One region of the Ewingella sp. S1.OA.A_B6 genome, then DNA from elsewhere that is predicted to be linked to it. Evidence: predicted binding sites of a transcription regulator. Region 1 holds the regulator's gene; each other region holds the start of a gene.
The links. Region 1 encodes LexA, which represses DNA repair genes until DNA is damaged. Its sites were predicted from a motif close to TNCTGTATGTACATACAGNA; they were not measured.
Positions count from the first base shown of each region.

Region 2: sulA (SOS-induced cell division inhibitor SulA) is a predicted target of LexA. The motif match lies at 6,365-6,384, and genes of this name have one in related genera.
Region 3: ACMV8I_RS03455 (metal-dependent hydrolase) is a predicted target of LexA. The motif match lies at 8,299-8,318, and genes of this name have one in related genera.

Region 1 covers NZ_JBLJFK010000005.1:27,123-38,018, forward strand. Annotated here, with positions in the region: gene plsB (glycerol-3-phosphate 1-O-acyltransferase PlsB) at 1-1,713, opposite strand, end outside; gene ACMV8I_RS12510 (diacylglycerol kinase) at 1,938-2,306, shown strand; gene lexA (transcriptional repressor LexA) at 2,425-3,033, shown strand; gene ACMV8I_RS12520 (CsbD family protein) at 3,274-3,483, shown strand; gene zur (zinc uptake transcriptional repressor Zur) at 3,648-4,157, opposite strand; gene dusA (tRNA dihydrouridine(20/20a) synthase DusA) at 4,453-5,448, shown strand; gene pspG (envelope stress response protein PspG) at 5,649-5,885, shown strand; gene ACMV8I_RS12540 (quinone oxidoreductase) at 6,404-7,393, opposite strand; gene dnaB (replicative DNA helicase) at 7,596-9,002, shown strand; gene alr (alanine racemase) at 9,012-10,091, shown strand; gene ACMV8I_RS12555 (transporter substrate-binding domain-containing protein) at 10,167-10,896, opposite strand, start outside.
Region 2 covers NZ_JBLJFK010000001.1:1,637,333-1,648,228, forward strand. Annotated here, with positions in the region: gene ACMV8I_RS07755 (methylglyoxal synthase) at 35-496, shown strand; gene helD (DNA helicase IV) at 558-2,612, opposite strand; gene ACMV8I_RS07765 (YccF domain-containing protein) at 2,860-3,321, shown strand; gene yccS (YccS family putative transporter) at 3,378-5,519, shown strand; gene ACMV8I_RS07775 (TfoX/Sxy family DNA transformation protein) at 5,562-6,188, opposite strand; gene sulA (SOS-induced cell division inhibitor SulA) at 6,405-6,911, shown strand; gene ompA (porin OmpA) at 7,272-8,354, shown strand; gene matP (macrodomain Ter protein MatP) at 8,472-8,927, opposite strand; gene ACMV8I_RS07795 (AAA family ATPase) at 9,138-10,889, shown strand.
Region 3 covers NZ_JBLJFK010000001.1:700,972-711,867, reverse strand. Annotated here, with positions in the region: gene thrS (threonine--tRNA ligase) at 1-1,492, opposite strand, end outside; gene ACMV8I_RS03495 (MarC family NAAT transporter) at 1,782-2,465, shown strand; gene ACMV8I_RS03490 (transglycosylase SLT domain-containing protein) at 2,497-3,132, opposite strand; gene ACMV8I_RS03485 (fructosamine kinase family protein) at 3,468-4,337, shown strand; gene ACMV8I_RS03480 (YniB family protein) at 4,421-4,969, opposite strand; gene hxpB (hexitol phosphatase HxpB) at 5,160-5,825, shown strand; gene ACMV8I_RS03470 (cupin domain-containing protein) at 5,878-6,210, opposite strand; gene kduI (5-dehydro-4-deoxy-D-glucuronate isomerase) at 6,513-7,349, shown strand; gene kduD (2-dehydro-3-deoxy-D-gluconate 5-dehydrogenase KduD) at 7,425-8,186, shown strand; gene ACMV8I_RS03455 (metal-dependent hydrolase) at 8,337-8,894, shown strand; gene ACMV8I_RS03450 (L-cystine transporter) at 9,092-10,483, shown strand; gene ACMV8I_RS03445 (alanine racemase) at 10,564-10,896, opposite strand, start outside.

The DNA of each region.
Region 1 (10,896 bases):
GGCAGTCAAATTTGGCACGGTGGAATCAGCGGTATAAGGCACATTGCGGAGCAGCTGCAAATAGCAATCAAGCTGTTCGATCAGTTGTTCGCGGGTCAGTGAACGCTGACGCGAGGCCAACAGCGCGGTGCAGCACAGGTTCATGGCGTTGGCCGCCGCAGAGTTATTGATACGCACCATGATTTTGGCTGCCAGATCCTGCACGGTTGGCGTGAGCCAACTTGGACGGTGGGCTTCGATAGGATCGATTGAGTCACGCCATGTCGGCACATTCTGGTTGAGATATGTGGTCAGATGCAGTGGTTCGCCGAAGTTGACGTAGCCCTGACCGAGGTTACGCAGTTTGCGCAATCCGTTGATCATTTGCATAAAACTTTCTTTCTCTTTGGTCGCACCGCGCAGTTCTTTGGCATAGGTGCCGACTTCCATCACGTGCTCGTAACCGATGTAAATTGGCACCAGCGTGATTGGGCGTGAACCGCCGCGGAGCATTGCCTGAATGGTCATTGCCAGCGTGCCGGTTTTCGGTTCGAGCAAACGTCCAGTACGCGAACGGCCGCCTTCAACAAAGTATTCAACTGAATAACCACGGGTGAACAACTCGCCGAGATACTCACGGAATACCGTTGCGTAAAGCTTGTTACCCTTAAAGGTACGGCGGATAAAGAACGCGCCCAGACGGCGAAAAATCGGACCCGCTGGCCAGAAATTCAAATTGATACCGGCAGCTATATGCGGCGGAACCAGCCCCTGATGGTAAAGCACGTAGGAGAGCAGTAAATAGTCCATATGGCTGCGATGACAGGGCACATACACGATTTCCTGACCATCCAGCGCCAACTGCCGTACGCGTTCGGCATTATTGACGTTGATGCCTTTATAAAGTCGGTTCCATGTCCAGCTTAATACGCGGTCTGACAGGCGCACGGCTTCGTAGGAGAAATCAGCGGCGATCTCTTCCATCAGGGCAATGGCGTTTTGCTGGGCTTTTTCGTGGGAAATCTTCTTGCTACGCGCTTCGTCTTCGACCGCTTTCTCAATCGCTTTGGATGCCAGCAATTTATTGAACAGGTCCTGACGCACCGGCAAACGTGGTCCAACCGCCGCCAGACGTTGACGCGAGAAGTGCATACGCGCTACCCGAGCCAGTTTCTGGGCGATAATTTTATCAGTACCGTGCTCGGTTGCCATATAGCGTAACGACACCGTATTGGAGAAGCGCACGAAACTGTCACGGCCCAGCCACAGCACTGCAAAGAACTTTTGCACGCCGTTCAGCACGCGCAGATGTGGGGTTTCTTGTCCTTCCCGACCCGGCGCACGGCCAAACATTACTGATACAGGTAACATTTGGATGTCCAGCAGTGGGTTACTGCGATGTAAGTCCAGATAGTCATGGAACAGTTTTATCGACTCAAGTTTCGGTGTGTAATAGGTAAACACACGCGGTCCTTCAGCGATAAAAACGTGACTAGGCAGCTGTATGCCGTCAATTTCCAATGGAATAAGGGGATCAGGCAGATTCTGCGCCAGGCACTGGGTGCGTAAGGTCAGTAAATCTGTCTTCGAATGATAAGGCAAAACATACAGGATCGGCCGAGTGGGATCTAAGCGCAACTCGGTAACCGGATCTGTCGGAATGACCTTGCTCTTTACCAGCAATTTTAGCGGTAAATTCAATAAGGTATAATAAAGTCTACGCCAACCTGACATAAAAACGTGAAGCCTCTTTGTTAGCAATTCGTCGCAAGGATACCAGAAAGTGAGTATGGGGTCTGTGGTGATACTCTATAATCCCCAAGCTGCCGCTGTGTTGGTTCGCTCATCTAAATGACTTCCTGGTAAGCTTATAGGGAGTCATTCCGTTGCCTCTCTGCTGCAACCTGGAAGCTTTTAAGTATAAAATGCCGCAACCTTTCCGTTAAGACGAATAACACATGAAAAATGAATCTACCGGGTTTACCCGTATCGTGAAGGCCGCAGGCTTTTCGCTCAAAGGTTTAAGCTCGGCATGGAAAAACGAAGCGGCTTTTCGCCAGGAAGTGATCGGCGTGTTTCCCTTCATCATATTGTCATTTTTCCTTGATGTAACCAGCGTTGAACGCATCCTTCTAGTGGGAGTTCTGGGGCTGGTGATCATCGTCGAATTATTAAATAGCGCCGTGGAATGTGCTATTGACCGTATCGGCCCCGAATTTCACGTGCTGTCGGGGCGCGCCAAAGACATTGGCTCTGCGGCAGTTTTGCTGACTATTATACTGGCGGTTTTCACCTGGGTCAGCGTGTTTTGGCCGCATTGGTTCTAAATTGGAATAAAGATTCCATATTTCACCTTAGCATCTGTTTTTATTCACTCTTAGGTTTTCATTCAGAGAGTACCTGTATATACTCACAGCAATACTGTATAAACAATCAGGGGGCGGGATGAAAGCTTTAACAGTCAGACAACAAGAGGTTTACGACCTCATTCGCGATCATATCGCCACCACAGGTATGCCACCAACCCGTGCTGAGATCGCCGCTCGTCTGGGTTTTCGCTCACCAAATGCAGCGGAAGAGCATCTTAAAGCACTGCAACGCAAAGGCGTCATTGAGATTGTTTCCGGTGCGTCGCGTGGTATTCGCCTGTTAATGGAAGAAGAAGAAGGTTTGCCATTAATTGGTCGCGTTGCCGCCGGTGAACCTCTGCTGGCACAGCAACATATTGAAGGGCATTATCAGGTCGATCCCGCAATGTTTAAACCAAGTGCTGATTTCCTGCTGCGCGTTAGCGGTATGTCGATGCGCGACATTGGTATTCTCGACGGTGATTTACTGGCGGTGCATAAAACGCAGGACGTGCGAAATGGTCAGGTTGTTGTCGCACGTATTGACGATGAAGTGACTGTTAAACGTCTGAAAAAGCAGGGCAGCATTGTCCAGCTTCTGCCCGAAAACAGCGATTTTGAGCCTATAGTTGTTGATCTACGGGAGCAGAGCTTCAGCATTGAAGGCCTTGCCGTCGGCGTTATCCGTAACGGTGACTGGATCTAATATGCACGGCTAGTATCCATCTCTAATTTCAGTCGGCGGTAAACTATTTTCCTCTACCGCCGCAGAGTAAATCTTTAGTTGTTATCGTTACTTACCACTCAGGAATAATCCTAATCATGGTGGGTATCGCTGTTATCTGACGTAAAAGCCAAATTATCAACTACTCTTATTCATGTGGTAAGCACTTAACGTGTTCAACAAAGCACGACAACCTAACCCAAGGTAATAGGAGAACTTGTTATGAATAAGGACCAAACCGAAGGTAACTGGAAGCAGTTTAAAGGCAAAGTGAAAGAAAAATGGGGCAAGCTGACTGATGATGACCTGACGGTGGTGGAAGGGAAACGTGATCAGTTGGTTGGTAAAATCCAGGAGCGTTACGGCTATCGGAAAGAAGAAGCCGAGAAAGAACTCAAGTCCTGGGAAACAGATAATAAATATCACTGGTAAGTCGCAATTCCCCTTGCGCATTAGTTATGTATCAGTGATGCATCCTGAGAAATATGCTGCTCCTACCCGGGAATGCATTCAGGATTGATGGTACAGGGACGTACCCACCTTAATTGCTCAGTGCCCGCGCTATTTCAAATACCCATCTTTTAAGCATCAATACATTAGCGTTTTTTAGTCACGATACTGTGGTCATGTTCGCAGTGATCTTGGCTGTTGCATTGCTCAACAACGCTACACTCGCCGCACATGCCGTGGGCTTCAACTACGGAATGGCGCAGCTCAAACCCTGAGTCCGCGGCCAGTTTTGCCAGCCGCTCTTCGATGCCATCCGTTGTTTTCTCAGTCACCAACCCGCAGCGGTCACAGATAAACAGTGCAGAAGTGTGGCTGGGTTCTTCAAAATGGTGGCACAGGACATAACTGTTGGCCGATTCCACACGATGAATAAACCCCTGTTCCAGCAGAAAATCCAGCGCCCGATAAACTGTCGGCGGTTTTGCCTGGGGTTCGCTCACGCGCAGTAAATCCAGCAGATCGTAAGCACTGATAGCACCGGGCTGTTGCGTCAACAGACGCAGCACTTCAAGGCGCTGTGGCGTCAGGCGTACATTTCGTTGCACACAAAGCTTTTCAGCCTGTGCAAGTAATTGATCTGGGTTGGTCAGGGTCATAAAGGCTCTCTGAGTACGCTACTGGGTTGCACGCTTTGAACAAGGCAAGGACGGATTTTATCATGCTTCGGTGTAATCGACGAATTATGCGCCGCCCTTCTGTTTGTCATCGTCTGGCGCGCGTCGGTTGTCCGCTAGTTAAGGGGGCTGGCGAGGCAGGGTGCTGAATCTTTGTTCTGTGATATAATCAGCGATTAACGTCTTTTCGGCCATCATGCTGAGAGGAACGTCCCGCACACTTTCTTCAGCGAATTTCAGGTCGATGTCAGAAAATCAAAATCCCAAAACTCATGTAATGCCACTCACTGCGCAACGTTTTTCCGTCGCGCCGATGCTCGATTGGACCGATCGTCATTGTCGCCATTTTCATCGGCTGATGACCAGCCAGGCGCTGCTATACACCGAAATGGTCACCACTGGGGCGATCATCCACGGTAAAGGTGACTACCTTGGTTTTGGTGATGCCGAGCATCCGGTGGCGCTGCAACTGGGTGGCAGTAACCCTGCCGATCTGGCGCGGTGCGCTAAGCTCGCCGAAGAGCGCGGCTATGATGAGATCAACCTCAACGTCGGTTGCCCCTCTGACCGCGTACAAAATGGCATGTTCGGTGCCTGCCTGATGGCGCAGCCCTCGCTGGTTGCGGACTGTATTAAAGCTATGCGCGACACCGTGTCTATTCCGGTCACCGTCAAAACCCGCATCGGTATTGACGAACAAGACAGCTATGAATTTCTCTGCGATTTTGTGCAGCAGGTGGCTGAAAACGGCGGCTGTGAAACCTTTATTATTCATGCGCGTAAAGCTTGGTTGTCCGGCCTCAGCCCGAAAGAGAACCGTGAGATCCCGCCGCTGGATCACTCGCGTGTTTATCAGCTGAAAAAAGATTTCCCGCAGCTTACCATGGCAATTAACGGCGGCATTAAGACGCTGGAAGAAGCCAAAACGCATCTGCAATTCATGGATGGTGTCATGGTCGGCCGTGAAGCCTATCAGAATCCGGTCATGCTAATTAACGTGGATCGTGAACTGTTTGGCATGGATGTCCCATCGCGCACCGCGCCGGACATCATCCGCGCTATGTATCCTTACATTGAAGCGGAACTGACGAAAGGTACCTATCTCGGGCATATAACCCGCCATATTCTGGGCATCTTCCAGAGCGTGCCGGGCGCGCGCCAGTGGCGTCGTCATCTCAGCGAAAACGCCCATAAGCCTGGAGCGGGTGTCGATGTGGTTGAACAGGCGTTGCAATGTGTCACCCAGCCACAAAGGGCGCTGATTCAGGCCTGAGGGAAGTGGTGAAAATCACTAAAAGTTAGTCTGAGTTACTACGTGACCACCGGTCTATTTCCCGCGTGGTTATATTTTTATATATATTTCATAATCTTACACTTCCTGTCACTCTGGCATGTTTCTTGTAATATTATCTGGACTTCAGATGGCACTTGTCAGGCTGATTCCGTCTTCTCGCTGTTTGTAAGGAGCATACGATGCTGGAAATTCTCTTCGTGCTTGGTTTCTTCTTTATGCTGATGCTGACCGGTATTTCATTGCTGGGGATGATCGCGGCACTGATCGTGGCGTTTGCTCTGATGATGTTAGGTGGATTCTTGGCAATTGTTATAAAAATGTTACCTTGGTTGGTTTTTGCCGTGCTTGTCGTCTGGGTTTACCGGAAGTTTATTAAGCCGGATGAGCCGAAATATCGTCGCCGTCGCCTGCCTTAATCATGGGTTTAAAAAAATGTTTTCATAACATCATGAAATTAAAATGGTTAATGGGATGCTTTTGAGCACATTGGAATGTAATTGTTACATCTATAACTTTTACTTATGTGCTAGCAGTCACAAGCTGGATCAGAATGTGCGGTAAAACTGCATTTATCATATTTTTTAACATGGGTGGCTGTTAGGATGAATTTCATACGTGGTTACAGACCGCAACGCTGAATTCATCAAGCCTGATGAGGCATACAATAGTCGCCGAAGTGACAACGCCCTTTGGGTTTACCTTGCAGTACCCTACAGCAGTACCCGTCTTGAATCAGAGGTCGTCTGAGACAGACAGCATAAAAGGGCTTCCATCTATGTGGAGGCCCTTTTTGCATCCCCTTAGTACTGGTCCCTCAGCGGCGTTAGCTGCGTTCAGTCGCCTGAATCACTTACTTATGTAAGCTCATCGGGCTCTTCACTTGCCGCCTTGCTGAAGCACCAATTACTTTGGGGATACAGCAGTCGTCGATATCTTACTTACCCGGAATCAGAAGGCTTGAACCCTGCGTGGAACGACTTTCCAGCGTTTCATGAGCGCGCCTGGCTTCTGACAGCGGAAATTTTTGTGCTTCGCTAACGTCTACTTTGATCGCACCGCTGGCGATCATAGAGAACAGCTCATCACTGGCGGTTTTCAATTCTTCGCGGGTGGTAATGTAAGCATTCAGCGACGGACGAGTAACGTACAGCGAGCCTTTCTGCGTGAGAACGCCTAAATTGACGCCTTCCACCGGACCGGAAGCATTACCGAAACTGACCAGCAATCCGCGCGGCTTCAGACTATCGAGAGAGCGTTCAAAGGTATCTTTGCCGACGGAATCGTACACCAGCCCGACTTTCTCTCCGCCGGTAAGTTCTTTAACGCGTGCCACGATATCCTCTTTCTGATAATTGATAGTCGCCCACGCGCCAGCCTGCTTGGCCCGCTCGGCTTTCTCGTCCGAGCCGACGGTGCCGATGAGATTGGCACCCAGCGCTTTGGCCCACTGGCAGGCAATCAGCCCGACGCCACCGGCGGCGGCATGGAACAGAAAGGTTTCGCCCGCCTTAATGTTGTGTGTCAAACGTAGCAGATAATAGACTGTCAGGCCCTTTAGAAAGGAGGCTGCAGCCTGTTCAAAGCTGATGGCATTGGGCAACAGTGCGATCTTCTCCTGCGGCACGTTGTGAATTTCGCTGTATGCGCCGAGCGCGGACTGCGCATACACCACGCGATCCCCGACCTTAATGCCCGTCACTGCACTGCCGATTTTACTCACTACACCTGCCGCCTCAGTCCCTAAACCTGAAGGTAGCGAGGCCGTTGGATATAAACCGCTGCGCATATAGGTATCAATATAATTTATCCCTATTGCTTTATTCTCGACTTGTACTTCGCCTGCTGCGGGGTCTTGCGGTTGAAAACTGACATATTGCAAAACTTCAGGTCCACCAGTGGTGGAAAATTGAATGCGCTTAGCCATTTTGCTTCCTCGTTATCGGGTCTGTTGGTAACCCTAGGCTATTTAATTGAGACAATCCAGCGCTGCTAAGACCAATTGGAAATGAGGCATCACAAGGAAATATAATTGCGTATACTGACGCGTTATCATGTGTCCCGTTTTGATAACCCATTTCCATTGCATGTTCTGAAAACAGGCTCTTAGACCAGGAATTAATCGACTGATGGCAGCAAAAAAACCGACCAATCAACAGAACGAAAACCGCGATCGCCAGATGGAAGGCCTCAAGCTTCCGCCGCACTCGCTGGAGGCTGAGCAATCCGTTCTGGGCGGGCTGATGCTGGACAATGAACGCTGGGATAACGTAGCGGAACGCGTGGTCAGTAATGACTTCTTTAGCCGTCCACACCGTCTGATTTTTACCGAAATGCAGCGCCTGCTGGAAATGAGCAAGCCTATTGACCTGATCACCTTGTCTGAATCCCTGGAACAAAAGGGCGATTTAGACTCCGTGGGTGGATTCGCTTATCTGGCAGAGTTATCGAAAAACACCCCAAGTGCCGCGAACATTGGTGCTTACGCTGATATCGTTCGTGAACGTGCTGTAGTGCGCGAAATGATTTCGGTGGCTAATGAAATCGCCGATGCCGGTTATGACCCGCAGGGCCGCAGCAGTGAAGATCTGCTGGATCTGGCTGAATCTCGCGTTTTTCAGATTGCAGAAAGCCGTGCCAGTAAAGATGAAGGTCCGAAAAGTATTGACCGTATTTTAGAAAGCACCGTTTCGCGCATTGAGGAACTATTCCAACGCCCGCATGATGGTGTGACTGGGGTAGACACCGGCTATGCCGATCTGAATAAAAAAACTGCAGGCTTGCAGAAATCCGACTTAATTATCATAGCCGCGCGTCCGTCGATGGGTAAAACCACCTTCGCAATGAACATTTGTGAAAATGCGGCGATGATGCAGGAAAAACCGGTGCTGATTTTCAGCCTCGAAATGCCCGGTGACCAGATCATGATGCGTATGCTGGCGTCCATGTCTCGCGTGGATCAGACCAAAATCCGTACTGGGCAGCTCGATGACGAAGATTGGGCGCGTATCTCCAGCACGATGGGTATTTTGCTGGAGAAACGGAACATGTATATCGATGACTCTTCCGGCCTGACACCCACCGAAGTGCGTTCGCGTGCACGGCGTATTTTCCGTGAGCACGGCGGGCTGAGTCTGATCATGATCGACTACCTGCAATTGATGCGCGTGCCGGCCTTGTCGGATAACCGTACGCTGGAAATCGCTGAAATCTCCCGTTCGCTTAAGGCACTGGCGAAAGAGCTACAGGTCCCGGTCGTCGCGTTGTCGCAGCTTAACCGAAGTCTGGAGCAGCGTGCTGATAAACGTCCGGTGAACTCCGACTTACGTGAATCTGGCTCTATCGAGCAGGATGCCGACTTGATTATGTTCATCTATCGTGACGAGGTGTACCACGATAACAGCGAAGAGAAAGGCATTGCGCAGATCATTCTGGGCAAGCAGCGTAATGGCCCGATTGGCACGGTGAGATTAACCTTCAATGGCCAGTTCTCCCGTTTCGATAACTACGGCGGCCCGCAATATGATGAAGACTAAGGAATAGACATGAAAGCGGCTACGGCGGTTATTGATTGCCGCGCTCTGCGACATAATCTGCAACGGGTGCGCCATTTGGCGCCGCAAAGTCGTGTGCTGGCTGTGGTGAAGGCCAATGCCTACGGACACGGCCTGCTCGATGCGGCTCACAGTTTGCAGGATGCGGATTGTTATGGTGTTGCTCGCCTGAGCGAAGCGCTGGCCCTGCGCTCAGGCGGGATAGTGAAGCCCATTGTGTTACTCGAAGGTTTTTTTAGCCCTGAGGACTTACCACAGGTAGTGGCGCATGGGCTGGATACTGCGGTGCACAGCCTCGAACAACTCGTTGCACTGGAGCAGGCGACGCTGTTCAAACCGCTAAATGTGTGGATGAAGCTGGATACCGGCATGCACCGGCTGGGTGTGCATCCCGCTGAAGCTGAGGCGTTTTATCAACGTCTGTGTGCCTGTCCTAACGTGCAGCAGCCGGTGAATATCATGAGTCATTTTGCGCGTGCAGATGAATCGGACTCCGAAGCCACGCCAAACCAGCTGCGCGTTTTCCTGCAGTTTGTGCAGGGTAAGCCGGGGCTAAAATCCATTGCCGCTTCGGGTGGTGTACTACTATGGCCAGATGCGCATCTGGATCTGGTGCGGCCTGGCATTATTTTATACGGCGTCTCGCCGCTGGACTCCGACGATGCCGCGCATTTCGGGCTAAAACCGGTCATGACCCTGACTTCCAGCCTGATTGCCGTGCGTAACCATGCCGCCGGAGAGCCGGTTGGCTACGGTGGAATCTGGCGAAGTGAGCGTGAAACACGGCTAGGCGTTATCGCTATGGGATACGGCGATGGGTATCCGCGCAGCGCCCCGAGTGGTACGCCGGTACGGGTTAATGGCCGCATCGTGCCGATTGTTGGTCGCGTGTCCATGGACATGATTTCAGTCGATTTAGGCCCTGATGCCCGTGACGCTGTGGGTGATGAGGTTATTTTCTGGGGGGAAGGGTTACCGGTCGAAGACGTTTCTGCCGCAACCGGGATCAGTCAGTATGAGCTGATAACCCAGCTGACCTCACGTGTTGCCCGCGTTTATGTGGGGGAGTAGGGAAATAGGCGCAGCTTGCTGCGCCTTAAGCGGTGGATCTACAACTGCGGATCTACATGACGTTAGCGACAAAGACTATTTCTTCACCGTCAGCCATTTGCTGACCAGACTCTGATAGTCGCCGTTGGCTTTACTCAGGTGCAGCCACTGATCGACGTACATCTTCCAGCTCACGTCATCGCGCGGCAGCATGTAGGCTTTCTCGCCGTACTGCAGTGGTTTCTTCGGGTTCACCGCACAGAGTTTCGGGTAATGTTTCTGCTGGAACAGCGCTTCCGACGCATCTGTTATCATCACGTCTGCTTTCTTATCCACCAGTTGCTGGAAAATTGTCACGTTGTCGTGCAGCGCAAGCTTGGCATCGGGAAGGTGGCTGTGAACAAAGGCCTCGTTGGTGCCGCCCGCGGGTTCAATCAGCCGCACTTTCGGTGAGTTCAGTTGCACGATCGTCTGATATTTCCGTACATCTTCACAGCGCACCAGCGGAATTTTGCCGTCCTGGTCCAGCATATCAGCGAACCATGCTTTCTGTTGACGCGCGAGGGTGACGGAGATCCCGCCCATGGCAATATCGCAATTGTTGGACGTCATATCTGACATCATTGTTTTCCACGTGGTCGGCACCCAGTTGACCTTCACGCCAAGACTGGTGGCCAGAGACTGTGCCATCGTGATGTCGATACCTTCGTACTGACCTTCTTTATTGAGAAAGCTGTAAGGCTTATAGTCGCCAGTGGTGCAGACGTTAATCGCCCCTTTTTGCAGCACGCGATCCAAATGTGAAGGCGTACCTTCGGCGTGAGCG
Region 2 (10,896 bases), on a different contig from region 1:
CTGCCTTTCTGACTCTGCGTTCAAGGGATAATTGATGGAATTTACTACCCGCACTATTGCCAGGAAAAAACATATCGCGCTGGTCGCGCACGATCACTGCAAAAATATGCTGATGAAATGGGTTGATATCAATATCGCCGAGCTGGCGTTGCACACTCTTTATGCCACCGGTACGACGGGCAATCTGGTGCAGCGCAACACCGGTATTGAAGTCAAAAGTATGTTGAGCGGCCCAATGGGGGGTGATCAGCAGGTGGGAGCAATGATTGCGGAAGGGAAAATCGATATGCTGATTTTCTTATGGGATCCGCTAAATGCTGTGCCACATGACCCCGATGTGAAGGCCCTGCTGCGTCTGGCGACCGTGTGGAATATTCCCGTGGCGACCAATCTGGCAACGGCAGATTTTCTGATTGCATCGCCGTTGTTTAGGTCAGAAGTGGAGATTTCTATTCCTGACTACCCACGCTATTTACAGTCACGTCTGAAAGATTAACTCACTCATGTGCCCGTCACATGCACACCATGATGCATTTGACGGACATCTTCACGGTGGGTCAGGGTTTACGCTGAACCGGTACACCCAGATCTTCCAGCTGTTCGACAAACACTGACGGCTGAGACTTATTCTGCATTAACCAGACATTATGCTTCGCGCGGGTCATCGCCACATAAAGCAGTCGCCGTTCCTCGGCATCATCGAAATCTTCAGGCTCTGGTAACAATACCCGTTCTAAAATCGACTCACGCGCAGCCGCAGGGAAACCATCATTGCCGTCATCCAGACCAACGATAATCACATATTCAGCCTGCTGACCTTTGCTGGCATGAATGGTCATAAATTCGATATTCAACCGCGGCCAGCGGGTGGTGGCTTTCTGCAATACCTCAGGACGCCGATGATGGTAGCGGGCCAGGATCAGGATCCGTTCATCGGATTTGGCAAAACCACTGAGTTTGTCCAAGAGCGCATCCAACTGGTCTTCCGGCAGGATCACTACGGCTTTCTTATTCCCTTTCATCAAACTGTTGAGCGGTTTCTTCAGTTGGTAGGGATTTTGTTGCACGAATTTGTTAGCGATTTCACCAATGCGATCGTTAAAGCGATAGGTGGTATCCAGTGCGCACTCGGCACCTTCACCAAAGTTAGCCGCAAAAGCCGTGGTCAGTGACATCTCCGCGCCGCTGAAACGATAAATAGCCTGCCAGTCATCCCCCACAGAGAACAGATTGGTATGGCTGTTTTGCTGACGCAGGGCGGATAACAGGCGCGCGCGTTGAGGTGAGATGTCTTGAAATTCATCCACCAGAATATGTTTCCAGGGGCTGATAAAACGTCCTTTCTCCAGAATATTTACCGCCTGATGGATAAGGCCAGAAAAATCGACGGCGTCTTCATCCTTCAGTGCAGCCTTCCAGGCTTTTAGCAGCGGGGCCATCAGGCGGATACGTTTCTGGAAAAGATCGCGGACTTCCTCAGCCGCTTGTTCGACCATCTCAGCCTGGCTGCCACCGTGCATACGCATCAGGCCGAGCCAGCGTTCAAGCCGACTGCCCAGACGTTCGCTCAGCGCTTTGTTTTTCCAATAATCACCTTCGGGAACAACCCATTCCAGCTCATCGGTCATCCATTGCCGCCAACCGCTGGCTTGTACCTTTTTCTCGGCACACTGCTGTTGCCAGGTTTTGATCAACAAACTGCGGCGAGATTTACTGTCTGTTTCCAGCTTACTGATTTTGGGGGTTTTCTTACTGCCTTCCTGAATGATGTGCAGCGCCAGCGCGTGGAAAGTTTTAGCCTTGATGCTGCTGGTACCCAGACGTTCTTTGATTCGGCCGTTCATTTCATCCGCCGCCTGCCGACCAAAAGCCAGCAGCAGGATCTGTTCCGGGTGGGCCTCCTGGCGATGCAGTAGCCATCCAGCACGTGCCACCAATACGGAGGTTTTACCACTGCCCGCACCCGCTAAAACCAATACGGTATCTTCACCATTCACCACCGCGCGGCACTGACTATTGTTGAGCGGTGAGGTTTCAATGCTGTCAAAAAAATCGCGGTTTTTTTCGATAACCCGTTCAGTCCAGACAAGATTACGCTTATCAACGCTTTGCGCGCCCTGGCGAAGCCATTTTAGGCAGAGTTCGTAATCGTCACGACAGTTGTTAAATTCACCAAGGCGCTCGACGGGAACCGGCACTGCAGAAAATGCCGCCGAAATGCCTTGCTGAACGTCAGCCAGTTCACTTTTTTTGAACCATTTATCCTGCTGTTCAATACACGCTATATTTTCAGCTTGCTCATGCAGAACAGTGGCACTGACCTCGCTCATCTCCTCACTCCAACCCTGCCACACTTTCAGAAGATGATGATAAAACTGCTGAGTTTCCTGCCACTCGGTACCGTGGAGCCTGACGACTTTCTCTTCCGGCAGTTCAAACTCCAACTCTCCCCATACAATACCCCGCTTGCAGCGAATATAGATAAGTTGATTGAAAGGGATAAGGTAATGATGTTTATCGCCACTGACTTCCACGCCTGCATTGAGTAATCTCACCCGGTTGTAAGGGTGCTGTGCCAGATGTTTCCCGAATGAAGTCGATTTCAGTTCCATATCATCACGCCATTGTTCTCGTTATAAAAGCCGCTAATTGATATCCCCTTCATCCTTCGAGCTGCAGGTGCGTTGGCGACTCGAAGGATTAAGGGGATAGCTGATTATTAATTAAGGATTTGCTGGCAGTTTACCTGCAACAAGCACTGGCACTCTACCCCCAATATCAGGGTAGAATAAAAAGAGTAGAATCTCCGTTAACGCCATGGCGTTACCAACCTGTTTCTGATTTGAGTCGAGTGATCATATGCGTGCTATTTTAAATATTCTGAATTTCATATTAGGTGGCGTGTTTACCACCCTCGCCTGGCTGCTGGCCACTCTCATCAGCATTGTGCTGATTTTCACTCTGCCATTAACACGTTCTTGCTGGGAAATCACCCGTTTGTCACTGGTGCCTTTCGGCAATGAGGCTATACACGTTAATGAATTGTACCCGGAAAAACGCAATGCCGTATTGTCCGGCGGCGGAACGTTGCTGAATGTTTTTTGGTTTATTTTTTTCGGCTGGTGGTTGTGTCTGTCTCATATTCTTGCCGGCATTGCGCAGTGCTTGACTATTATTGGCATTCCGGTGGGCATTGCTAATTTCAAAATAGCCGTGATTGCTCTGTGGCCGGTCGGCCAGCGGGTGGTCTCCGTCGAACTGGCGAAGCAGGTCCGTGAAGCCAATGCCCGTAGCCACCTTGCCAATGGCCGGATTCGATAAGTATCGACCGACTTTTTTAGCTGTCACATCAGCCTTTTTGTTACATGGAGTTCGCCGTGCTCTCTTTTGCTCCGGGTTTAAGGCGTTACGCCTACAACAGCAATGTCCTTTATAACATCCGCATTTTTATCGCACTGACCGGGGCGGCACTGGTTCCATGGTGGTTTCACCTTCCTACATTGACTATTCCATTAACGCTGGGCGTGGTGGCTGCGGCGCTGACGGACCTGGATGACAGGCTGACTGGCCGGCTGCGAAATCTGTTGATCACGCTAGTCTGTTTTTTCATTGCGTCAGCATCCATCGAGCTACTATTCCCTTACCCATGGTTCTTTGCCTTAGGACTGATGGTCTCTACCTGCGTTTTTATTTTGCTCGGTGCATTAGGGCAGCGCTATGCCACCATCGCCTTCGGTGCACTGCTGATAGCTATCTACACCATGCTGGGTACCAGCATGTTCCACATCTGGTATCAGCAGCCGTTATTACTATTATGCGGCGCTATTTGGTACAATCTGCTGACCTTAGCCGGGCATATCCTTTATCCTATTCGCCCACTGCAAGACCTGATTTCACGCTGCTATCTGCAACTAGGGGCTTTCCTGGAAGCTAAGGCTGCACTATTCGATCCCGATCAGGAAGGTGATAACAATAAACAACTGGTGGAACTGGCGATGGCAAATAGTCAGTTAGTCGCCACGCTGAATCAGACCAAAAACACGCTGCAAACTCGCCTGAAAGGCGATCGGGGGCAGAAAGGGACGCGTAGAACCCTGCATTACTATTTTGTGGTACAAGACATTCACGAACGGGCGAGTTCCTCGCACGTGCAATATAAGAAGCTGAGCGAACAATTTCACCACAGCGACATTCTATTCCGCTTCCAGCGTCTGATGAGTATGCAGGCACGCGCCTGTACTCAACTTTCACAGTCTATTCTCTATCGACAGAAATACTCCCACAATACCCAGTTCGAGCGTGCTTTCTTACGCCTTGATGAAGCCCTGCTGCGTATTGATACCCAGGCTCAGCACCGGAAAATGCTGCAAGCCCTGCGCCATTTACTGCGGAATCTGCGTGCCATCGACGCTCAGTTGGCCAATATTGAATCCGAACAGACACTGCCTGAGAACCAAGACGGAAAGAGTCCGTTTGCGGAAAACAGACTGACGGGTATCGACGATATCTGGCTGCGTATTTCCCGCCATTTGACACCAAAATCCGCGCTGTTTCGCCATGCTATTCGCATGTCCCTCGTACTCGTAGTGGGTTATGCATTCATCCAGATTAGCGGCGTGGATCACGGTTACTGGATTTTGCTCACCAGCCTGTTTGTTTGCCAGCCTAACTATAACGCGACCCGGCGTCGGTTGGCACTGAGGATAATTGGCACGCTGGCAGGAATTGCACTCGGAATTCCCATTTTATATTTCGTTCCTTCTATTGAAGGCCAGATGGTGCTGATTGTGATCAGTGGCGTGCTGTTCTTTGCATTCCGCAATGTGCAATATGCACATGCAACCATGTTCATTACTACGCTGGTACTCCTGTGCTTTAACTTGCTGGGTGAAGGGTTCGAGGTCGCTATCCCACGGATTATTGATACGCTTATCGGCTGTGCCATCGCATGGACTGCCGTTAGCTTTATCTGGCCTGACTGGAAGTTCAGACAATTGCCGGTAGTCGTTGATAAGACATTCACAGCTAATTGTCGTTACCTGGATGCCATCCTTGTTCAGTACCATAAAGGCAAAGACAACGGACTCGATTACCGACTTGCGAGACGCGATGCACACAACTGCGATGCAGAGTTGGCATCAGTTGTCTCGAATATGACTTCCGAAAAAAATATTGATCCCGCAGCTATTGAGGCGGCATTCCGCCTGCTGTGTTTGAATCACACCATGTTGAGCTATATTTCGGCACTTGGAGCACACAGAGAGAAGTTGCATGACGCAGAAACTTTGCGCCTGCTTGATGAAGCAGCCTGCTGTGTTGATGGGGCCTTGCATCCCCCCCCCTCTGAGGCAGGGGTTATTCAACAAGCACTGGAACAGTTGATGGCACGCATTCAACTACGTACCACCGAGTCAGACAGTAAAGAACAACTGGTTTTACAGCAAATCGGTCTGTTGGTTGCTCATCTTCCTGAACTCACTGAGCTTAACAGTAAAATTTGGCCGGTAGGCGGCGCATAATATTGCTCAGTCAGCGAAAACAGTTGCCTTGCGAAGGAAGGTTTAGTGCGCAGGTCCGGATACTAAGGCCTGATGTGAGATAAACCACTGAGTCAGGAAGAGTCGCGTATCATGAGGCAATACCGCCTCATGATATCCCAAGATTGCGCCTTCTAGCGCAATCAAAACCTTCAACCCCATATTTTGTTTTATTGAGCGCAGCTTTAAATAGGTTGAACAAGCACCCTGCGCCCTTAACTCTGCCGACGTTGATATTCCCACCTGCCAAAGAAGACGTTCGAGACTCAGAGTAATATTGGGTAAGTCTTTCAATCTCATGCCGCCATTTTTTCGTGTTTCAATGTCATTGAGCATACCTTCGAGCGAACGTTTCGCCAGATGCAAAAGACGGTCCGGGTCGTCCCAAAGCATCCTCCCTACCTTGAAATAGCGTAATGAAATAGGGATACCTCTCTTGCGGTATATCAGAGACTCCATCCCCATTAAACAAAATTGTTTTTCATTTTCGGGAGTGGCTCGCAGGTATAACTCGCCTTCAGAGACAAGTGCAAACATGATGCCATTGGCAGACAGACTATAGCCGCCAAACTGAGATCTAGATCTTATATTGCCGAAAGAGGCGAACAGGTGTTTAGATTGAGAAATCCTTTTTTTTGATTGATTAATCATTGCGATATCCTTTCATTTGAGTGCGAGACATGCCCTTTCTAGTTACCCGGGCAACTAAATGCAAAATACTCAAAGTCCATCTAAGCACCAAATACAAAATGCATTTACATGGATTTTCCTCAAAATATGCGAGATTTCTTGGAAAAAATTGGGTTGATCTTTACATAACCAACGAGTACTGTATATTCATACAGTAATCCACTGGCAGGGCATACTATGCGAACTCAATACCAGGCAAATCATCGTTTAAGTCATCCGGCGCTTTCCCCAAAATCAACAAGCGTCACTCCACCGACATCAACAAATAATGGTCTGATCACTGAGTTCGTGTACAGCGAGGGTCAGCCAGCGTTATCACAACTGCTTTTACCTGTATTGCAGCACTTGGGAATGCAATCACGGTGGTTGTTATGGCTTACGCCCCAACAGAAACTCAGTCGTCGTTGGATATCCCAATCAGGTCTTCCCGTTGGGAAGATTGTTCAGGTTAGCCAAATTCATGCTATGTCGACCGTCGATGCAATGGAAAAAGCTTTGCAAACAGGAAACTACAGTGTAGTACTTGGATGGTTGCCAGATTTAACAAATTCGGAGCGTGAAAGATTGAGGTTAGCGGCAGTTCAGGGAGGGGCCTATGGGTTCATTATGAGACCAACAAAAGAGGCAATCTCAAGTCATGGACAGCAACAAATCGCAAAAATTCACTCCTCAGTGTACCATTAGCGCAAATTAAGAACATTCCGATGAAAATAAAATGTTTTGCAGTGATTTGTGCTAAAAAGCCCATTTTTGTCGGTAAAAACGGGCTTAGAGGAGACAAGTGACCCCAAAGTTTCGTCAATAAACAGTCAAACTTGTTAACAAATGTGTGCGTTTCACCCTTTTTTTCCATGTCGCTGCCATATCAAGCTTGTAAGTTTCGCGCCACGTTGTAGACTTTACAACGCCAAGGTTGCTGTATAATGCCAACGTGAAGTGGCAAAGTTCTTAACGGAAGCAATAACTTTGGCTCAAGGATTTTAACCAAGGGCTTAAAATGCTTAAAGCTCAATTGGCCCATTTGGATGATAACGAGGCGCAAAAATGAAAAAGACAGCTATCGCATTAGCAGTGGCACTGGTAGGTTTCGCAACCGTAGCGCAAGCCGCACCGAAAGATAACACCTGGTACACCGGTGGTAAATTGGGTTGGTCCCAATACCATGACACTGGTTTCGCAAATGCTTACGAAGGTATCGGCAACGGCCCTACCCACGACAGCCAATTGGGTGCAGGTGCGTTCTTGGGTTACCAAGCAAACCAGTACCTGGGCTTTGAAATGGGATATGACTGGCTTGGCCGTATGCCTTACAAAGGCGACACCAACAATGGCGCGTTCAAAGCACAAGGCGTTCAGCTTGCTGCTAAATTGAGCTACCCACTGACTGACGATCTGGACATCTACACTCGTCTGGGTGGTATGGTTTGGCGTGCAGACTCTAAAGGTAACTTCGACAATGGTTCAGCTGGACGCATCAGCGACCACGACACCGGTGTTTCTCCACTGGCTGCCGTTGGTTTAGAATATGCTGTAACCAAAAACTGGGCTACCCGTTTGGATTACCAGTGGGTTAACAACATCGGTGATGCTGCTACCGTTGGCGCACGTCCTGATAACGCAATGCTGTCTGTAGGTGTTTCTTACCGTTTCGGTCAAGATGAAGCAGCTGCTCCAGTTGTTGCTCCAGCACCAGCTCCAGCTCCAGTTGTTGAAACCAAAAAGTTCACTCTGAAGTCTGACGTTCTGTTCACATTCGGCAAATCTAGCCTGAAACCAGAAGGCCAACAGGCTCTGGATCAGCTGTACACCCAACTGAGTTCTATGGATCCTAAAGACGGTTCTGTTGTAGTTCTGGGTTACACCGATGCAGTAGGTTCTGAACAGTCTAACCAGAAACTGTCCGAGCAACGTGCTCAAACAGTTGTTGATTACTTAGTTTCTAAAGGCATCCCGTCAGATAAAATCTCTGCACGTGGCATGGGCGAAACTAATTCTGTCACTGGCAACACCTGTGGCTACAAATCTGGCCGTGCTACCAAGGCTCAGATCGCTTGCCTGGCACCAGATCGTCGTGTAGAAATCGAAGTTAAAGGTATCAAAGACGTTGTAACTCAGCCTCAGGCTTAAGTCATCACGCTTTAATACTGTTTAACCGCAGATATTAAAAACCCCGCTAAGGCGGGGTTTTTTTATGCGTCAAACTTAGTAATAACATTGACGCTCTATTTGTGCCCGAAGCGCAACCTACTCTCTGTTTCCGAGGATTTGCTGCAGGTCTTCTTTGAGTGCTGACATTTGGGTTGCGTACTTCTCTTTGCGCTCTGCATCTTCCAATAACTGAATAATGGTATCAGATAGCGTAGCGCTACGGCGTTGAGCCAAACCTGCTAGTCGTTGCCAGACTAAAAATTCGAGGTCGATCGATTTCTTGCGGGTGTGCTGATGTTCAGAATTGAAATGACGCTTACGCCTGGCACGAATGGTCTGCTTTAGGCGGTTCTCTAAAGCAACATTCATGTTAACGGCAATCCACGCCAGAACCTTGACGGGTTCATTTTCTATCCTTAAAAGTTCATCCACCGCGTCCTGAGCAGCACTATTTTCTAAATGGCGGGTAATGCGCTCACCTTCACGGTGTTTCTTTACCAAGTACGTCCATTTCCAACCGCTCTCAAGATTTTCCAATTGCTGATATTTCATTGTGAGCTCTTCTGTGACCCCGTAACTTTGTTAAGCATAACAGCTTTATTTCAATTTTCACTGCAAATAAATCATGCCGACTTGCTCGTTTTTTGCACGGACAAACCCCATCTTAGCTGGCGAAGGTCTTAACCGTGACTCTCGCTGTATGCAGCCGTGTGAATTCTTGTATAATCGCCCTTTCCCTTTTTAAAGATCACAGCTAACACATTGACCAATAACCGACTTGATTGGCAGCTATTACTGCCCGATACCGCGCCTTACGAGGCAACATTCGCAACGGCTGCTGAGTTGGCCCCAGTTGATTTCGCTGTTATACAGCCAAGGCTGGAAAATGGTTTAACGCTGTTTTGTCATCCACTCTCGCGTCCACGCTTTATGACAATTAAAGCACAGGAAAGCCGTGAGTATTTGTCACGTATTACGGATGTCGTTAAACAGATTTTGCCTGAGCAGCAAGAGATCGTAGGTTCCCGATATATTATCGACGGTAACCAGATCACCCTTGAACCTGCGCAATCTGTAGATGATGCCTTCGCGGCGAAACTCTCTTGCCACTTCCAGGAGTGGATTGAATCAGAGCAACTGTTTGGCTGTGTGCGTTTGTACAAAGATCAAATTCAACTTGAACCAGGCCTGATTCATCAGCTGAATGGGGGCGTGCTGGTCCTTTCTGTGCGCGCTCTGCTAGCCCAACCGCTGATGTGGTTGCGTCTCAAGCAGATGATGTCGTGTGGCTGGTATCACTGGTCTTCCCCGGATGAGAGCCGCCCTCTGCCTGTTTCTATTCCGCCTATGGCGCTGGATATTCGTCTGATACTGGTCGGCGATCGTATTTCGCTGGGCGAGTTCAACGAGATGGAATCCGAACTGCTGGAATCGGCGGTATATGGCGAATTTGAAGCAGACCTGCCACTCACCGAACCCAGCGATATGGAAACCTGGTGTGGCTATATCAATACGCTGGCAGATGAGTTAGAGATCCCCCGCCTGGCCACAGACGCGTGGCCGGCTCTACTTCGGCTTGCCATCCGATATAGCACAGATCAGGGCAGCCTTACGCTCTGCCCATCATGGCTTAGTGCTCAGCTTACTGAAGCGGCCTTATACAATGAGGACGAGTTGCTTAGTCTAAAAGCGTTTGAGGCTGCTATCAATGCGCGGGCATGGCGTGAAAGCTATTTGCAAGAGCGCATGCAGGATGAGATTGAGCTCGGACAGATTCGTATTGAAACCGAAGGCGAAGTCATTGGTCAGATTAACGGTCTTTCAGTACTGGAATATCCAGGTCATCCAAGAGCCTTTGGTGAACCTTCCCGTATAAGCTGTGTCGTACACGCCGGTGACGGTGAATTCACTGACGTCGAACGTAAAGCAGAGTTGGGCGGTAATTTGCATGCCAAAGGCATGATGATTATGCAGGCATTCTTGATTTCTGAGCTGGAACTTGACCAGCCTCTTCCATTCTCCGCGTCGATTGTTTTCGAGCAATCCTATGGAGAAGTGGATGGCGACAGCGCGTCGCTGGCAGAACTTTGTGCGCTGGTAAGCGCACTGTCAATGCAACCGATCAACCAGCAAATTGCAGTGACTGGTTCCGTTGATCAATTTGGTAACGTACAACCTATTGGTGGCGTGAATGAGAAAATCGAAGGTTTCTTCGAAGTTTGTCAGCGTCGCGGCTTGACCGGCAAACAAGGGGTCATTTTACCCACCAGCAACGTACGTAATCTGTGCTTGCATCCTCAGGTATTGGATGCCGTTCGCGAAGGCCAGTTTCATTTATGGGCAGTTGATAATGCAGCTGAAGCGTTGCCTATCCTGACCGGTTTGATTTACTCGTACGAAGAACAGGCTGAAGAAGTGCGTCCAAGCTTGCTGGGTTTGATTCAAGAACGCATCGCGCTGGCCCTGCCGCACGATCGTCGCCGTTACCCCTGGCCTTTCCGCTGGTTGAACTGATTCAGCC
Region 3 (10,896 bases), on a different contig from region 1:
TGTAAGAAGCGTTCAGGCGGCCAGGTAATGAAAAGTCGAGTTGCACGGTACCACACTGCCACGCACGATCCAAACAATCATGCAAGGTGAATTCAATTTTCGGACCATAAAACGCCCCCTCACCTGGCTGATATTCAAATTCGATCTTGTTTTCTGTCAGCGCAGCAGCGAGGTCATCTTCAGCGCGAGTCCACATTTCGTCACTACCAATGCGTTTTTCAGGGCGGGTTGATAACTTAACCACAATCTTTTCGAAACCAAAGGTGCTGTACATGTCATATACCATGCGGATACAGCTGTTGACTTCGTCACGCACCTGCTCTTCAGTACAGAAGATGTGAGCATCGTCTTGAGTAAAGCCACGCACACGCATTAGACCGTGCAGTGACCCGGAAGGCTCATTGCGGTGACAACTACCAAACTCAGCCATACGCAGGGGCAAATCACGGTAAGACTTCAGACCCTGATTAAAAATCTGCACGTGGCCCGGGCAGTTCATCGGCTTGATACAATACTCACGGTTCTCGGAAGAGGTGGTGAACATCGCTTCTTTGTAGTTATCCCAGTGACCTGTTTTTTCCCACAGTACGCGGTCCATCATGAAGGGACCTTTCACTTCCTGATAGTCATAAGACTTCAGTTTCATGCGTACAAAAGCTTCCAGTTCACGGAAAATAGTCCAGCCATCGTTGTGCCAGAAAACCATGCCTGGCGCTTCTTCCTGCATGTGGTAGAGATCCAGCTGCTTACCAATTTTACGGTGATCGCGTTTGCCAGCTTCTTCCAGACGTTGCAGGTAAGAGTTCAGTTGTTTCTTCTCAGCCCATGCTGTGCCGTAGATGCGTTGCAGCATTTTATTTTTGCTGTCGCCGCGCCAGTAAGCCCCTGAGGTTTTCTGCAACTTGAAATGGTGGCAGAAACGCATATTGGGAACGTGGGGACCACGACACATATCCACGTACTCTTCGTGGTGATACAAACCTGGCTGGTCATCATGACTGATGTTCTCATCCAGAATCGCCACTTTGTACTGCTCGCCACGACTTTCAAACGTATCGCGCGCTTCCTGCCAGCTGACTTTCTTTTTAATAACGTCGTAATTTTTCTCAGCCAGTTCATGCATACGCTTTTCAAGCAGATCAATGTCTTCCTGAGTCAGCGTGCGATCTAAATCAACATCGTAATAAAAACCGTTGTCGATAACCGGACCGATAGCCATTTTGGTGTTTGGCCATAATTGTTTAATCGCATGGCCTAACAGGTGCGCACAAGAGTGACGCAAGATTTCCAAACCGGCTTCGTCTTTGGTAGTGATGATCGCTAATTGTGCGTCGTCGGTGATCAAGTCTGTTGCATCGACCAGTTCGCCATTCACACGGCCTGCGATACAGGCTTTCGCCAGACCAGGACCAATATCAAGGGCAACATCAAGAGGTGAAACAGGAGCATCAAACGAGCGCAAGCTTCCATCGGGAAGCGTAATAACAGGCATTTTAATTCCTTATCTACAGTGGTGCCCCACACGACAGAGCACATATAGAAAAATATTTGAGTGTGAATTCATTCGATTAATTACGCTATCCAGCTCTACTTTGCCGAATACATGCACCCGTGAAACCCTGATTCCATTGTTTCAGGATGCGACGTAAAAAACGCCAGTCAGTGTAGCATCCGTAAAGTGCGCTTTTCCAGCAACCTGAGTTGCTTAATGATGATATTTTTCGTGTAATTCGTCCCTGCACACTAACGTTAAGAGGACGTAATCAAATGGATGACAATTTATGAGCGAAATCGGCCTGCTGTTTAAAGCTATCGGCTTAGGATTAGTGATTTTGCTACCGCTGGCGAATCCGTTGACCACCGTCGCCCTGTTACTCGGATTATCAGGCAACATGACCGAACAGGAGCGCAACCATCAATCCCTGATGGCTTCTGTTTATGTGTTTGTGATCATGATCGTGACCTATTACGCGGGTCAGGTGGTGATGAGCACCTTTGGTATTTCCATCCCAGGGCTACGCATCGCGGGCGGTTTAATTGTCTCTTTTATCGGTTTTCGTATGCTATTTCCTCAACCTCATGCTGAAGAAAAGACCATGGTTGAGAACAAAACTGAAGAGATGAAGAAGCAAGATTCACCCAATATCGCCTTCGTTCCCCTCGCCATGCCTAGTACGGCAGGTCCCGGGACTATCGCGATGATCATTAGCAGCGCCTCGGCTATCAAAGATGGCGTGGAATATCCCGCATGGGTTATCACTGTCACACCGGTTATCGTTTTTTTACTCATTGGCCTGATTCTTTGGGGTAGCCTGCGGAGTTCCGGAGCAATCATGCGAATGGTAGGCAAGAGCGGGATTGAAGCGATTTCGCGCGTAATGGGGTTCTTACTGGTGTGTATGGGCGTGCAGTTTGGGATTAACGGGATCCTGGAAATTATTTCACACTACCCGCCAGCGGCCTGAGAGGCTCGCTGACGGACAGAATGAACAAGGCTTATCGCATCGCCAGATAAGCGTTGTTCACTTTCCACAAGTAGCGAGGCGCTTGCGGTGCAGGATGTTTCTGCTGTACGTGCTGATAAAACTGTTCCGGCGTCATCTGATTAATCTTCGCCACGGCATAGGTTTTGTCGCTGGAGAAGGTTCTCAGCAAGGCTCCGGCGCCGTTCACATAGGCCACGGTGGTGGCATATCGCCGGGTCTGGGGATCGCTGATGCCCCCTAATTGCTGCTGCAACATACTAAGATATGCAGTACCTAAATCAATATTTACAGCAGGATCTTTCAATTCATAAGTACTGGGCTGACCATTGCGCCCTTTCATGCGATATGCGTCACGCCCTGCTGTTGAGGCTTTAAGCTGCATCAACCCCACTGCGTTAGACTTGCTCACAATGGTAGGATTAAATCCTGACTCGACCTGAATAATGGCTTTTACCAGTGTTTCATCAACACCATAGGTATTAGCGGCCTGGTGGATAACGCTACCGTAAGGTCCCTGATGCATCATGGACGTGTTCGGGATAGCGGCCGATGGATTCAAAAAATGAGTCTTTTGCTGTACCGACGTTTCTTTAGCGCAACCTGCTAATAAAAGCGCGGCAATCAAATAAAGAATATTTGGTTTCACATTATGCCTCTCACGACGTTGATGGAAGTCAGCATATACATGTTCTGCGCACACCTGAATATATTTTTAGTCTATGCTCAATAATGTTCTGTTAAACAAAGGCGTTAACCGTTAGTCGATAAGATAATTCTGTTTATATTTAGCAATTTATTTCACTTATTCTTATTTTTCCTTATTTTCATGTCGGTCATTGAATCAAACACAAAACGCGTTGAGCACTTAGTTTGTATAGATTTTAATCCACAACCTGATTTAGCTGTGCGTAAGATCGGTTTTTTTAAGCGCGAAAAACGTTAACTTAATGAATCATCAGGCCAGTCCGAAGGGGTGAATCCATGTGGCAAGCCGTTAATCGTCTGTTAAGTGAACATTTTGGCAATGCTGAAATCCGTGAACGGATCGAGTTGCCGGGAGGAGAAATCCACTCTGCCTGGCGTCTTAGTTACGGTAACAAAGACGTCTTTATCAAGTGCAATACACGCGAAATGCTCCCAATTTTTGCTGCTGAGGCAGATCAGCTATCGCTGCTTGCACACAGCCAGACGGTGCGCGTACCCGAGGTTTACGGTGTCGGCAGCGATCGCGACTACAGTTTCCTGCTGCTGGAATATTTGCCGCTTGAGCCGTTGGATGCAGACAGTGCCTACCTTCTCGGACAGCAGCTGTCTGACCTTCATCAGTGGAGCGAGCAACTTCAATTTGGCCTCGACTTCGATAACGAACTGGCAACCCTCCCTCAGCCCAATACCTGGCAGCGTCGCTGGGCGACCTTTTTTGCTGAACAGCGGATTGGTTGGCAACTACAGCTGGCGGCGGAAAAAGGTATGATCTTTGGTAATATTGACGATATCACCGCCATGGTAGAGGCACGCTTACATAATCATCAACCCCGGCCATCACTACTGCATGGTGATTTGTGGCCACATAATTGTGGTTTAGCACCCAGCGGCCCGGTGATTTTCGACCCGGCCTGTTACTGGGGAGATCGTGAGTGTGACCTGGCGATGTTGCCGTTATATCCTAAAGTTCCGGCTAATATTTACGATGGTTATCAAAGCCGAACTCCCCTTCCTGAAGATTTCGTCCTGCGTCAACCGGTGTACCAGTTATATTATTTACTTAATCGAAGTAATTTTTTTGGCGGGCAACATTTGGTAGTGGCGCAACGCGCTGTTGAACGGTTATTACGCCGAGAGGATTTGTAAATTAGCAAATAAAAAACCTGAGTCTATTTTCGACTCAGGCCTGATAGAAACCGATACAAAAAGAGGGTGTTTTACAGCTAATATCAGCCCAACAAACCCAACAATTTCAAAATGAAATAGGCAATGACTGACAGAATAATGGGCAGAATATACAAAGGGAAATATTGAACGAAAATAGTATGTCGCGGCAATACGATCCGCTCTTCAATTTGTTGTTTCGACCGCCCTTCGCTGGCTTTCGCCTGTTCGAGAATTAACTGATCCTGGATGCCTTCGCGGATGTGTATTACCTGGCGTGACATTCTTGCGCCAGACGCCTGTAACGCCAGTCCGATGAATATCAGCCAATATATGATGAAAAACATGATATTGGCGGTAGTCACACCTTGACCAAGTACGGGTACGGGTGAGTTGTACCAGAAAATGTTCAGGAAAGAGGTGTTGAAGCGCACCATGTCGACCATCACATGCACAAAATCAAGCATCACAGCGTTGATCCCCTGCTGAGTCTTACTGTGCTCGTAGATAAAGTTCAGCAGTGAAATCCCAGTGGATAACAACGCTGGAATGAAAACCACCCACCCCATGATCCGTTTTAACACAGCAACGCGCCCGGCTTGTTGATACGTCATGAATTCCCCTTGTAAGGACGTCTCAGTTATCGCCTAAGTCTACCTACAGAATCTCAACACCGCCCACTGTTTTAACGGCTTAGGGTTAAAGTCAGAGAAAACAGAGATAGCATGCCTTCAGTTTTCGTAATTTCACCTGCGCCGTGACCAATGCTAAAGTGGCATTCCCCTCGAAACGGAGTGATAACTGATGGCATACACGCGCCCTGTTACTGCAGTGATTTTTGATATGGATGGCCTACTGATCGATTCTGAACCGTTATGGACACAGGCAGAACTGGACATTTTTGGCGGTTTGGGACTGGACTTGTCACAGCGGGATTTATTGCCGGACACGCTTGGTTTGCGCATCGATCTGGTGGTAAGAATGTGGTATCAGTCCATGCCATGGCAGGGGCCAACTCAGGCTGAGGTCACGCAGCGAATTATCGCCCGCGCGATTGAACTGGTTGAACAGACTCGCCCTCTCCTGCCAGGTGTGACTCATGCGCTAGAGCTATGCCGGGAGCAGGGGCTGAAAATTGGCCTGGCTTCTGCATCACCGCTGCATATGTTGGATAAAGTGCTGGAGATGTTCAACCTCGCCGCCTATTTTCAGGTGCGGGCATCCGCTGAAAACCTGCCGTACAGCAAACCGCATCCCGAGGTCTATTTGCGGGCTGCCTCTCAGTTGCAGGTGGATCCGCTGAACTGCGTGACGTTAGAAGACTCTTTCAACGGGATGATCGCTACCAAAGCCGCACGCATGCGCTCTATTGTTGTTCCTGCTCATGAACTCAGTACTGACCCACGCTGGGCGCTGGCTGACGTCAAGTTGTCTTCACTTGAACAACTGAAGGCGGAACATATCCGCTAATCTCGATGGGCACACAGCCAAGTGTGCCCATCTTTTTAGCTCTGGATACGCGTTAAAGGAAATCAGCGCGTTTAGGGGAAAACGTATCAATCAGCACGCTGTCCTGTTCAAGTGACACCACACCATGCATTTCATGCTTTACCGCCCGATAGGCATCTCCCGTCTTAAGCACTCTTTTTACACCGTCAATTTCCACTTCAAAACTGCCTGCGGCAACATAAGCAATTTGATCATGAATATCGTGCTGATGGGCGACCCCGACAGCGCCCTGGTCAAAATGCACAGCCACCATCATCAGCTCATCACTCCAGGTCATTATCTTGCGCTTAATTCCATTTCCCAGCGCTTCCCAGGGAGTCTCATCATTAATAAAGAAAGTTTTCATCACGGCACTCCGTCACAGACGATCGCAAAATTACCTTATTACGCCACGAAAAGCAGCGCATCCTCACGGCATTCTAACGATCGCAGCAGCATTGCCACGGTTTAATGTTGTAAAGCTTGAACTGCCTCATAAAATAAATAAAACATCATTTCATTTTTATTGAATCATCATCCCAATGCTTCTATGCTGCTTGTAACAAGGATGAACCGGGCAACAGGATCCTTGCGGTGCTGCTACGCACGCCGCAGTCCAGTCTGGTGAATCCTCCATTCGTAACACTGACCCGCACGAGAGGCACCGACATGCAAGTTCGTCAAAGCATTCATAGCGATCATGCCAAACGACTCGATACAGCAGAATTACGCCGCGAATTTCTGATCGAGAAGATTTTCGAAATAGACGCCTACACCATGACTTACAGCCACATCGACCGCATCATTGTCGGCGGCGTGATGCCCGTTGAGAGCAGCGTAGCCATCGGTGATGAAGTGGGTAAGCAGCTAGGCGTGAGCTATTTTCTCGAACGCCGCGAACTTGGCGTAATTAACATCGGCGGGCCGGGGCTGATTGTCGTAGACGGTACAACCTATGAAATTGGGCATGAAGAAGCACTGTATGTCGGTAAAGGAGCCAGATTGGTTGAGTTTAGCAGCCTGGCATCAGGCAAACCGGCCAAGTTTTATTACAACAGCGCACCTGCCCATACGGCATTCCCTAATAAGAAAATCACCTTAGCCGAAGCTTCCCCACAAACTATCGGTGATGCGGCTACCAGCAATCGCCGCACCATTAATAAGTTTATCGTTCCAGACGTGTTGGAGACCTGCCAGTTAACCATGGGCCTGACCAAACTCGAGCAGGGAAGCTTGTGGAACACCATGCCATGCCATACTCATGAGCGCCGTATGGAGGTCTATTTCTATTTCGAGATGGACGATGAAACCGCAGTATTCCACATGATGGGACAGCCGCAGGAAACCCGTCATTTGTTGGTTCACAACGAGCAGGCAGTCATTTCGCCAAGTTGGTCAATTCATGCTGGCGTGGGTACTAAACGCTATACCTTTATCTGGGGCATGGTAGGTGAGAATCAGGTATTTGATGATATGGACCACGTAAAAGTCAGCGAATTGCGCTAAACCGCCAGCTCCGCCGCAAGCCGGCTGAGCTCCCTCTTTACGGCGGGGATCGCCGTTGAAAAAGTGAGAGAAATCATGATCCTTAATGCATTTGATTTAGCAGGAAAAGTGGCACTTGTGACCGGCTGTAATACCGGTCTTGGTCAGGGAATGGCGCTGGGACTGGCTCAGGCCGGTTGTGACATTATCGGTGTCAACGTTAGCGCTCCAGATGAAACCGCAGAGCAAGTGACTAAGCTGGGCCGTCGTTTTCTTGATCTGCGTGCCGACCTCAGCAGCATTGCTGGTATCCCGCAGTTGATTGAAACTGCTGTCAGTGAATTCGGCCACATTGATATTCTGGTCAACAATGCCGGCATAATCCGCCGCGAAGATGCTATCGAGTTTAGTGAGAAAAACTGGGATGACGTGATGAATGTGAACAGCAAAACGCTGTTTTTCATGTCACAGGCAGTGGCGCGTCAGTTCATCAAACAGGGGCACGGTGGGAAAATTATTAATATCGCCTCTATGCTCTCCTACCAAGGTGGCATCCGCGTGCCTTCCTATACGGCATCAAAAAGTGCAGTGATGGGCATCACGCGTTTGATGGCGAACGAATGGGCCAAACACAATATCAATGTGAATGCCATTGCACCGGGTTATATGGCGACGAACAACACCGAACAGCTGCGCGCTGATGAGGATCGCAGTAAAGAGATTCTTGAGCGTATTCCTGCCGGGCGCTGGGGTATACCCGAAGATGTCATGGGACCTATCGTATTTCTCTCTTCCAAAGCCTCTGACTACATCAATGGTTATACCATCGCAGTAGACGGCGGCTGGCTGGCAAGATAAGCAAACTAACCGTAATGAGAAAGGCGCAAATATTGCGCCTTTTTTCCTTTTTATCAATCTGTTGACAATTAGTTACAGCGTAACACTTCCATGATTGTAACGCTTTCACATATACTGGATAAAATAACAGTCATTCAGTTCGGAAGCGTCATGACGGCGGAAGGCCATCTCATATTCTCCATCGCCTGCGCGGTGTTCGCTAAAAAAGCACAGCTCTCACCAGAGCTGGCGCATGGTGACTGGTGGCATATTATCCCGGCTTCCCTGCTGACGTCTTTGCTACCCGATATTGATCATCCCAGGTCACTCATAGGCCAGCGTCTGAAATGGGTCTCACAACCTATTGCCCGTATGTTCGGTCATCGTGGGTTTACCCATAGTCTGCTGGCGGTCATTGCCAGTGTCTTTTTATTTCGTACCCACTTTCCTCACGACTGGGTTATCCCCATTGACGCTCTGCATGCCATGATCATTGGTTATCTCAGCCATATTTTGGCGGATATGTTGACACCAGCCGGAGTCCCTCTGCTGTGGCCATGCCGCTGGCGTTTCCGGCTGCCGCTCATAAACAGTCAAAAAGGCAACCAGCTTGAGCGGACATTGTGTTTGCTGTTGGTCGGTTTTACCCTGTTTTGGCCTAACTGGGCGCCTATTATTGGTGCAATAAAACCTGAGTCTTTCAGCAGAATTTTGAATCTAATCACATAGCTTCGACCAAATTGCACTCAGATAGCTCATCTTGCGTACAAATATAGATAAAAAATTATAAGCAATTCCTTTTGAATATAATTGTGCTGGCGATGAGCTGATATCCTGTCGCCCAAGCTACAGGATGGTGCACTCCCTCGCAGAGAACACCAGTAAGCAACACATAATGAAATAATGAACAATTTGGAGATCTGGGTATGAATCTTCCGCTCGTAATTAACGTAGTGGTCTTCGTTGCCCTCCTTTTGCTATTGGCGCAAACCCGTCACAAGCAGTGGAGTCTGGCAAAAAAAGTATTAGTGGGTCTGGTGATCGGCGTGCTCTTTGGCCTGGCATTGCAGCTGATTTACGGCTCAGATGATCCTGTCCTCAAAGCGTCCATTAGCTGGTTCAACATTGTTGGTAACGGTTACGTGCAGCTACTGCAGATGATCGTCATGCCGTTGGTCTTTGTCTCTATTCTGAGTGCGGTGGCTAAATTACATAACGCTTCATCACTGGGGAAAATCAGTTTTCTGACTATCGGTACTCTACTGTTCACCACGCTGATTGCCGCACTGGTCGGTGTATTTGTTACCGGTTTATTCGGTCTAACGGCCGACGGTCTGGTCCAGGGCGCTCAGGAAACTGCCCGTCTCTCGGCGCTGCAAAGTACTTATGTTGGCAAAGTAGCCGACCTGACGATGCCACAGCTGATTCTTTCCTTTATACCAAAGAATCCATTTGCTGATTTGACCGGCGCGAGCCCGACGTCAATTATCAGCGTGGTGATCTTCGCCGCCTTTGTGGGTGTCGCTGCTCTACAACTGGTAAAAGACGATCGGGAAAAAGGTCCGCGTGTACTGGTATTCATTGACACCCTGCAAGCCTGGGTGATGAAACTAGTGCGTCTGGTCATGAAGCTGACCCCTTACGGCGTGCTGGCGTTGATGACCAAAGTAGTAGCTGGTTCTAATGTACAAGACATCGTTAAACTGGGCAGTTTTGTGGTGGCCTCTTACCTGGGCCTGGCCATCATGTTTGTAGTGCATGCCCTGCTGCTGTCATTGACCGGTGTGAATCCCTCGAAGTTCTTCCGTAAAGTCTGGCCAGTACTGACCTTTGCGTTCACCAGCCGCTCAAGTGCCGCTACAATCCCGCTGAGCGTAGAAGCCCAGACACGTCGTCTTGGTATTCCGGAATCCATTGCCAGTTTCTCGGCCTCTTTTGGTGCGACCATCGGACAGAACGGTTGTGCGGGTCTATACCCAGCGATGTTAGCCGTCATGGTAGCGCCGACCGTGGGCATCAACCCGTTTGACCCAATGTGGATAGCTACGCTGGTAGGTATTGTTACCCTGAGCTCCGCCGGCGTTGCTGGTGTGGGTGGGGGTGCAACTTTCGCCGCGTTGATTGTGCTGCCGGCAATGGGCTTGCCCGTGACGCTGGTTGCCTTGCTTATCTCAGTTGAACCGCTTATTGATATGGGGCGTACTGCGCTCAACGTCAGTGGCTCAATGACCGCCGGTACCATTACCAGCCAGCTTCTGCGTCAAACAGATAAATCAGTCATGGATGCTGACGACAATGCCGAATTAGCACATCGTTAATGTGACGTTTGTCAGTTGAGCATGTAAAAAAGACCACAACGGATGACGTTGCGGCCTTTTTTATGGCTAATGTTTATGGCTTAAAAAGCGGTTTCCAGCGAGTCAGTAATGCGATAGTCATCATCAACCAGCGGCAGGTAACGCCATTTATCAAACGCAGTACAGGGGTGAGAAATACCGCACCCGACCCAATCGCCTGGATGTAATTTTTCATCCGCTGGCAACAATAAATAAGCATGATGATCGTTAACGTCACTGATGCGCAGATGGCTTGCAGATCGTGGTTCACTTCCATCAGCATTGCGGATCCACAGTGGGTTGGGCAAGTCTTGATCGAATGGCACATCGCGACGACCAAAATCGACCAAGGCCAATCCCGGTTCTGGACGGGATAATACACGTCCCCAGATTTC